Linked DNA regions of Spirulina major PCC 6313. Each later gene encodes a partner of the first gene's protein in a complex. Links are inferred from orthologs where the notes say so. Each region holds a gene or a part of one and is shown on either strand. Other genes may lie near its edges.

What was found. Proteins that work in one complex are often made in the same cells at the same time.
Region 2: the proteins of tsaD (region 1) and tsaE are in contact, whole or in part, in a crystal structure (PDB 6N9A), measured with the Thermotoga maritima proteins. The link is inferred for Spirulina major PCC 6313 from one-to-one orthologs. Residues at the interface, in WP_004082750.1 of Thermotoga maritima: Cys10, Asp11, Arg49, His50, Leu82, Gly84, Gly135, Gly136, Glu154, Thr155, Leu156, Asp157, Asp158, Ser159, Glu162, Asp165, Lys166, Arg169, Leu170, Tyr175, Lys213, Thr214, Leu217, Tyr218, Gln221, Arg222, Asn324; in WP_004082108.1 of Thermotoga maritima: Leu37, Gly38, Lys46, Lys57, Val59, Lys60, Ser61, Thr63, Phe64, Thr65, Leu66, Met67, Val69, Pro71, Tyr82, Arg83, Leu84, Asp86, Asp88, Phe89, Asp93, Ile128, Asp130, Glu131, Arg134.

What each region holds. Positions count from the first base shown.
Region 1 is NZ_KV878783.1:513,344-517,978, forward strand. The notes cover bases 1,026-3,808. They hold tsaD (tRNA (adenosine(37)-N6)-threonylcarbamoyltransferase complex transferase subunit TsaD), read left to right. Parts: upstream 1,026-1,771; coding sequence 1,772-2,845; downstream 2,846-3,808. Other genes in these bases: SPI6313_RS02425 (Photosystem I reaction center subunit III), read right to left, coding at 1,026-1,486; SPI6313_RS02435 (PAS domain S-box protein), read left to right, coding at 3,320-3,808. Outside these bases: SPI6313_RS02415 (DMT family transporter), read right to left, coding at 1-652; psaJ (photosystem I reaction center subunit IX), read right to left, coding at 815-934; more of SPI6313_RS02425, read right to left, coding at 992-1,025; more of SPI6313_RS02435, read left to right, coding at 3,809-4,635.
Region 2 is NZ_KV878783.1:3,054,838-3,059,022, forward strand. The notes cover bases 132-3,088. They hold tsaE (tRNA (adenosine(37)-N6)-threonylcarbamoyltransferase complex ATPase subunit type 1 TsaE), read right to left. Parts: upstream 1,872-3,088; coding sequence 1,392-1,871; downstream 132-1,391. Other genes in these bases: SPI6313_RS13435 (hypothetical protein), read right to left, coding at 135-1,208; SPI6313_RS13445 (gluconeogenesis factor YvcK family protein), read right to left, coding at 1,960-3,088. In the rest of the region: SPI6313_RS25115 (WD40 repeat domain-containing protein), read left to right, coding at 1-117; more of SPI6313_RS13445, read right to left, coding at 3,089-3,375; crossover junction endodeoxyribonuclease RuvC, read left to right, coding at 3,549-4,052. UniProt on the Escherichia coli protein: Required for the formation of a threonylcarbamoyl group on adenosine at position 37 (t(6)A37) in tRNAs that read codons beginning with adenine.

The DNA.
Region 1 (4,635 bases):
GGGTGTTGCGGATCTGTGCCCTCCGACCAAGGAGCAACAGCAGTACAATCACCTCACCGCCCCCCAGTCGGATCACGGTACTCCACAGCGGCGGCATCGCGGAATCCACCAACGCCGCCCGTGACATCACCGCCCCCGTTGCCTGGGCGAATTCGGCGAGTAACCCCCACAGCAGGCCCTGTTTTAACGGTGCGATCGCTGTCTCTATGGTCGGCGTGCGTTCACTAATTACCCAGGCCACGCCGAGTAAGGTGAGGGCAATCCCCGCCCATGACCCTAGGGTGAGGGTTTCGCCCAAGGTTCCCCAGGCGAGGATCGCCGAGAGGGGCGGGGCGAGGGTTTCCAGCAAGAGGGCGCGGCGGGCCCCCAAGGTGCGGAGGGCGTTGAGGTAGGCGGTGTCACCGAGGCCAATACCGATCATGCCACTGAGGGCGAGGAGCCACACCACCGAGGGCGCAACATCGGGCAGGGGCGATCGCCCCAGAATCAGCGTCAGGAGAATCAGGGTAATGGCGATCGCGCCCTTGCTGAAATTCAACACCAGCGCCGGAATTCGCTGCCCCATCCGCCCATAGATCACCGATGCGATCGCCCAGAGCAACGCCCCCCCCAACGCCGCCAATTCCCCCTGAACTGCTGTTAATTGCACCATATCTCCATAGTTTGCCAAACCCTGGTCGGGTTGATTCGCTCTGAGCTTGAGTCCCGAACACCAACCCACAAAAAACCCGCAATTCATGAGGATGAATTGCGAGTTTGCAACACCATTCAAGCATTCAATTTAATGATGTTGTCGGTGTGACAAGGTGTTTCCCTACTGGAGAGGGTGAAACAACAAATCAGGATAAAAACGATTGATTTCAATCAGCAAGCCTGCTGTGAAGGTCAATAGCGCCATGATTAGCACGGGCGCAGTCGAAAGAAATTTTGCCATGACGGTTCTCCCAATATGTATCTATGCAAACAAACTTCAACGGCTCAATTCCCATCCCTAGCGGGGGGAAATGGGGACATCGCTGTCCGCTACCGCCATTTTGCCGGAGGTTAATTCACCAAACGCCGCCAGGGGCCAAGCGAAACCGCCCAACATGAGTTTGAAGGCGAGAGGTACATCGATGATAATTTCTTTCATCTCTGCATCTTTATCGTCACGAATGGCGATCAGATAGGCACGACCCACCCAACCAATCCAACCCGCAGCATAGAGAAACATTAAACCGGGAATGGTGAAGTCACCCACGTGATCCCAACGACCATCCACAATTAAGTGAGGATAGCCTTCCGGGCCACAGAGGGCTTCGGAATAACGCTCGGCACGTTTTTGACCGGATTGAGGATCGGCGGTGGTATTCAAAAAGGATTTTGATTTTTGAAGATACGCAGCCGATTCGCTACAGGGGACGAGGCCATAGTCATCTGCTGAAGCGGCGGGGGCAAAGTTAAGCCACAACGTCGCAACCAAGATTAAAGCCAACAACTTCCGCATAGAAATGTTACCTTTTGTTACGAAATACTACAAAGTATGTACCGTTGATTCAAAAAATCAGGTGTACAATCGATGCAATCTTACTCTGAGGCGTTAACCCAGTAAAGATTACGTTACGAAATGTGATGCAGCGTCTTGGAATTCCCATATTTACTGGGGAAGTGTCCTGATCTGGCGCGGCTCAGAATAGGCTCGCCGTCGAGATGATTCATTATTTAGAATGCGGGAGAATGTGGGGATTCGTGTTGACGCGATAATGTTGTCCTGAATGATCTTGGGTGGGCTATGGCGACCGTGTTAGCGATTGAAACGAGTTGTGATGAAACGGCGGTGGCGGTGGTGCGCGATCGCACCCTGCTCAGTAATGTGGTCGCATCCCAAATTGACCTCCATCGTCAGTACGGGGGCGTTGTGCCAGAACTGGCTTCGCGGCAGCACCTCGAAGCGGTGAACCCCTGTCTTGCCACCGCCTTAGCTGAATCAGGGTTAGGCTGGGCGGAGATTGATGCGATCGCTGCCACCTGTGCCCCCGGTCTCGTCGGTGCGTTGCTTGTGGGCATCACCGCCGCGAAAACCCTCGCCCTCCTCCATGGGAAACCCTTTTTAGGCGTGCATCACCTCGAAGGTCATCTCTACGCCACCTACCTCAGCCAACCGGAACTAGAGCCGCCGTTTCTCTGTTTACTCGTCTCCGGGGGCCATACGAGTTTGATCCAGGTCAACGCCTGCGGCTACTATACGCAACGGGGCAGCACCCGCGACGATGCGGCCGGGGAAGCCTTTGATAAAGTGGCGCGGCTTTTGGGTTTGGGCTATCCGGGCGGCCCGGCGATTGATCGCATCGCCAAAACCGGTAACCCCCACGCCTACCCCCTCCCTGAAGGGCGCGTTTCCCTGCCCAACAATGGCGGTTTTCATCCCTATGATTCCAGTTTTAGCGGCCTCAAAACGGCTGTGCTGCGCCTTGTGCAGCGTCTTCAGGCTGAGTCGGATCAATTACCGATCGCAGATCTGGCCGCGAGTTTTCAATACACGGTGGCGAAAGCCCTAACGAAACGAGCGATCGCCTGCGCCCTCGATCATCACCTGCCGTTTATTGCCGTCGGTGGCGGTGTGGCAGCCAATAGTGAACTGCGATCGCAACTCACCACCGCCGCCCAAACCCACAGCCTCGGCGTTTATTTTCCCCCCTTAAAATTTTGCACCGACAACGCCGCCATGATTGCCTGTGCCGCCGCTGAACATGTCCGCTTGGGTCACTATTCCCCCCTGAACCTCGGCGTTCAATCTCGCTGTAACATCACCCAGGTCATGGACCTGTACCCGTCTGAATTACGTCGCAGTGCTGAATATTCTTAAATATTTTTGTACAGAAAAAAGCGATGAACTCATTTAAAATAGTTAAGAGTTAGTCTTAGAAATGATGTGTTATTGCTTAACAGACAGGTCAAAATATTCTGTGGTAAGGTTGAGCAATAGTGGATCAATGGACTGTCTGGATGACATTACATTTTCAAGCTCAAATAGGATTGCCATATAGATCTTTTATTTAACGTTGATGAGGAGTTGTGATTCAACAGCTTAAACTTCGCTTTAACTCTATTTCTCTTCGGATGATGCTGGGCGGAATTTGTGCGACTCAGTTGTTAATTATTGATTAATTATTTTAAATTCTGTTGATTAAAATCCATGATTAATCTCTGTAGGAACCAATTTAATTCGATCTCGCTCCGAATCCTGCTGAGCGGTATTTTTGTCACACAGTTAGTCATTACATCGGGGTTAATTATTTATTTTTCGTACCATGAGCGACAAAAAACAATTGACACATTAGTGAGTCAAATCATAGTCAAAATTGAGCAAAATACTGAACTTTATATCCAGTCGATTCTGGCAACGCCTGAGCAAATTAATCGAATCAACCGTCAAGATGTTGAGCAAGGCCGTCTTGATTTAGAGGATCTGGCAGCGGTTGAAGAGATGATGTATGAACGGATTCAACAGTTTGATACGGTTGCGACCCTTTTGTTTGGCCGTCCCAATGGTGAGTTTCGGTCTATGCATCAAAGTACCCTTGTGCCCGGCATGATTGAAGGGGGGCGATCCGATCCGAATCAACCTCAACGGTTCGTGGTGAATTTTTTAGATCCATCGGGGCAGCCAGAGGCTGAGGTGATTGTCCTTGATCCGTTTCCGGTACACACGCGCCCCTGGTATCAACAGGCGGTGCAAAGGCGGCGGGCGGGTTGGACAGATCCGTTTCAGGTGGGTGCATCTCCGGAACTCGTGATTAGTGCTTATCTCCCGCTTTTGGATGATCAAGATGCACTCCAAGGGGTGTTTGCGGTCAATCTCAATTTACGCCGCTTGCAAACGTTTGTGCAGTCTGCTCCGTTGTGTGATGGCTGTGTGATGGTGATTGTGGATGATCAAGACTACGTGATTGCAACGTCTAGCGATGATCCATTGTTTCAGCTGACTGAGCCTTACCGTAATGTGACCAAGGGCAGCGGGTCGCCAGGCTATCGGGGGGAGTTTAAGCGGTTAAGGCTTCAGGATTTAAGCTCGGCGGCATTGCAGAGGGCGGTTGCGGAAATGTCTACGGCTCGGTCTAAGGCTCGCCCTTTAGCCATGTCTTGGCAACGGCAGTTTTCTGCCCAAAAACAACAGTATTGGCTGCAAGTGAGTGATTTGAATGAGGCTGCTCCGGGTCTGAACTGGTCTTTGATGATTGTGGTGCCACAGTCTACCTTTACGGCAGGGGTTACGATGCGTCGCTCTGAGGTTTTGCTGTGGCTGGGGAGTCTGTTGGCGATTGTGGTGGCGGCAAGTATGGGGATTGCGGCTTGGATGACGAAGCCACTGTTGAAGTTGCAGCGTAATGCGGAGGCGATCGCCGCCGGAACCCTAGATATTCCGATGGACCCGATGGGGATAGGTAGCATCTACCGCCTCAGCCAAACCTTTATTGATATGCAGCAACAGTTACGTCAATCCTTTGAGATGATTACGGAGAACGAGGACCAACTTGAGGCAATTATCAATAATATGCCGATGGGGGTGGGGGTGTTTGATCCCTCTGGGCGTTTGGTGTTGATCAATCAGCGGGGGCAGGAGTTGCTTGGCCACCGTACTCCCGATGCGGCTCC
Region 2 (4,185 bases), 2.5 Mb from region 1 along the record:
AACCCGATCCGCCTGATCAAAGCCCATGATCAACCGATTACCGCCGTGGCCGTTAGCCCCGACGGTTGGGTGATTGTCACCGCGACCCTGACAGAAATTAAACTCTGGGGTTGCTAGACCCCGGCCAGCACCCCCTAACGAACCCTGGGAAAACTGGGCAAGTTCACCGCTGCGATCGACGGGACTTTTTTCGGAGCGCGATGGGTCGGGGCGGGTTTCGGGGGCGGGGTTTCGCGGGGTTGAATCGCTGCCTGGCTGCGGGGTAAGGGCATCACACTGCGGCGGACTGCGTGGAAGTCCGGGAGGTTCAAGTTTGCAAACTTGCCTGGGGGGGCAGCCGCCGGAGCGGGAGCGTCAAAGACGGAAACAGCAGGAGTTTCAGGAGCCGGGGGCATTTCCACCGCCCGTTCTTCCTCCTCGTCAAAGAGACGCGCCGCCCAGGTGGGGGGAGCGGGCTGCTGCGATCGCTGATTTGACCAGGGTTGAATCGGAGAGGGTTTCATCTCTTCTGGGGGCGGTTGCAGTTGGGTAAGCGGGGATGGCGATGCGATCGCAGGTTCATCCGCACGAATAACCGAATCGGTTCCGGCTTGACTCCCTTGCCCCCAGTCTCCCGCCTCGGACTTCTCTAAATAACGACCAAACAACAGTTGAAACTGCTGCGTGTGGGACTGCTGCCGATCGAGATGCTGACGCAGAGCTTGGGAATTATCCGCCGCCTCATGGAGTAAACTCGCCTGCTCCGTATAGGTTTGACGCGCCAAAATACATTCTTGTTCAAGGCGCACAATTTGAGCCTGGGCCAATTCCAACTGTTGCGAGAGGTTTTCAATCAAAACATGCTGCCGTTGTGCCACATGGTGAGACGCTTCCAACTCTTGAAAGAGTAAACTCATCTGCCCTTGGGCATCGAGCAACTCTTCACCTTGCTGCACCGTAACCCGCTCCCGCTGTTGGGAGGAGCGTCGTTCGGCTTGGAGCGATTCTTGGGTTGTGGCCAGGGCTTGCTCTAAATCCGCTGCCCGTTGGAGCAGTTCACGGTTGCGCTGACGCAGTTTCCGGGCCAGGGTGAACCAATCCGTTTCTTGAATCGGGTTCAGGGTTTCCTGGTCACCCTCGGTGGCGGTGCTTTCAACCGTGACGGTGGGTTCAGTCTCCCAAGTTTGCGGCGTTTCAAACTGCTGAGACTGGGGGGTTTGTTCGCTCATGGCTTTTTTCTCTCGATGGGCTAGGCCAGCACAATGCACCCAAGATTGGCGCAGAATTCTCTACCAGAATAATGCAAAACCTCAGAAAATTGATGGTCTACGCGCCTCAGGCTCGATAAATGTTGATCCTTGTGCCATGGAGAGCGGGAGCGATCGCGCCATCTCACCCAGCCGATCCCACGCCTAAACCAAGGTATCAGGGCGAAACTCCGCCGCCCACGCCAGAGGAACCGGGCCGACCCAGGTAAGGGTAATTTGGCGAGATTGTTCGACAGTGTGGAGGTGAATGTCAAGGTAGGCGGGGGGTGGATCGAGGAGGCGTTCGGCCCATTCGATCGCCATAATGCCCGGCTCCACTTCGACACCGTCCCAATAGAGTTCGGGGTAGAGGGTGGCGACCCCAGCCGGATCGAGGCGGTAGAGATCGAGGTGATAGAGGGGGAGGCGGCCGTCGGTGTATTCGTTGATTAGGGTGAAGGTGGGGCTGAGGATGGGGTCAGCAATGCCGAGACCTTGACCGAGGCCCTGAATCAGGGTAGTTTTCCCTGCACCAAGATCCCCAGACAAGAGGAGAACCGTCGGGGGAAGTATGTGCCCCAGGTGTTGGCCGAGGGCGAGGGTGGCGGCCGCGTCGGGGAGGTGGAGGATGTGAGTCGGGGTCATATGGCAATCCTAAATTAGATCAGGACAGGCAAGGGGCTTAAGCCCCTTGTTTCTCAAGGCTGAGGATTTCACACCTCATATAGGATTGCTAGAGATTAACGATCGCTTCATCTTGGAGGCTTTTGAAGCCGTGGGTTTTACCATACCATCGGAGCAGGACGCGGGCGAGGCGTTGGTGGTCGTGGCGGACGTAGCCGTGCTCGTCTTCGGCCATGATATTGGCGGCGATGATCCGGCGACCGAGGCGGCTAATGTCTTCACGATCGCAAAACACCGGATGCGCTTTTTCCTGGGCGTAGCGGATCAGGGTATGGGCCGAGGGCGATCGCCGATTCACCACCACCGCATCAAAGAGGCGTTGACCACAGGCGCGATCGATGGCGCGGATATGGTCGGCCACGGTGTAGCCATCGGTTTCCCCCGGTTGGGTCATGATGTTGCAGGCATAGATGCGGGGGACTTTGGATTGAGCGATCGCCTCGCGAATTTCCGGCACGAGGAGATTCGGAATCACGCTGGTGTAGAGACTACCGGGGCCCAAAATAATAAAGTCCGCTTCGTTGATGGCCTTAATCGCAGAAGGGAGGGCGGGGGGATTATCGGGAGTGCAGCCAATGGTAGCGATCCGGCCCTGGGCGTGGGGAATTTGGGATTCCCCTTCGATGCGGCGGCCATCTTCCATTTCGGCCCAGAGGCTCACATCGCTGAGGGTAGCAGGGAGGACACGACCGCGCACGGCTAATACCTTAGAACTGGCGGCGATCGCCCGTTCTGGATCACCCGTAATCTCCGTCATCGCCGTCAGGAACAAATTCCCAAAACTATGGCCCGACAAGCCATCCCCCGAATTAAATCGATATTGAAACAACTCCGTCAGCAACTGTTCTTCCGCTGCCAAAGCCGCCACACAGTTACGAATATCCCCAGGGGGCAAAATCCCCATTTCCCGCCGCAGTCGTCCGGAGGAGCCGCCATCATCAGCCACGGTGACGATCGCAGTAATATTCGCACTGTATTCTTTTAAGCCCCGCAGGATCGTTGATAAGCCCGTACCGCCCCCGATCGCGACAATTTTCGGCCCCCGGTTGAGGCGACGATGGGCCAAGAGGCGATCGATCAGTTCTTCGCCTTCGCCCACCTGTAACACTTCGGTAATTGATCCCAAACTGCGGGTTTGGCCCCACACTAAAAAAATCAACCCCAAAGCCAGGGCCAGTGGGCCAGAAATGGAATTGGGCATGACGCGGGCGATCGCTTCTAAGAGATCCGAAATAAACCCAATCAAGCGATACACTGGCGTGAGTCCCACCCAAATCGCCGTACCCAACACGGCCAGCAATGTTCCGGTGATACTCAACAACAACCACCGCTTAATGAACAAGCCCGGCGCGAGCCATTTCATCCACAGGTTGACCTGCTTCGGTGTCCGCTGGCTCACAGTTGCCCAGTGCTGCTTATCCACCTTGATATTGCGCAAGGCTTGCTCAATCAACCCAATAGACATAACGATCACAAAAAAGAACAGTGCTCAATCGATGATTTCGCTTGAATAATAACCTAAATGCACCAAACTCCCCGGTTACTGCTCAACGGAACTCTCTTTAGTTAACCTGATCAAAGGTGAGAGCTTGGCTCACCCCTTAGTATTTCTAATCTTTCAATGTTGCTAACTCCGGAATGATTTGCGATCGCACCCCTCCACCCCGCCGCATTTTAGGCATTGATCCGGGTCTAGCGCGGGTCGGGTTTGGCATTATTGACATCGATGAAGATGGGGCAACGCTGCCCCGCTTGGTGGACTGTGGCATTATTCAAACTGCGGCGAAAACGCCCTTGGGCGATCGCCTGATCACCCTCTATGACGATCTCCATACATTGATCGAGCAAAGTAAACCGGATCTTGTGGCCATTGAAAAATTATTTTTCTACCGGATGGGCAATACGATCACCGTGGCCCAGGCGCGGGGGGTGATTTTATTAGCGATCGCCCAAAGCAACCGCCCGATGGTAGAATTTACCCCCGCCCAAGTCAAACAAGCCCTCACCGGCTACGGCAACGCCAAAAAGCCCGAAGTCCAAGCCGCCGTTACCCGTGAACTCGATCTCGACGCGATCCCCCAACCCGACGATGCCGCCGATGCGATCGCGATCGCCCTCACCGCCCATTATCAAAACCTTTAACGAAAAATACCGTTCTGCTGCTTGCCGTCCAATCAGCACCCTGAACAGCGATCGCCATTATCCCTCAACCTTGTCAACGTTCAAGCTCTTGGCGCAAAACGGGTTCAAACAAGGCAAGCGATCTTCAATTGCT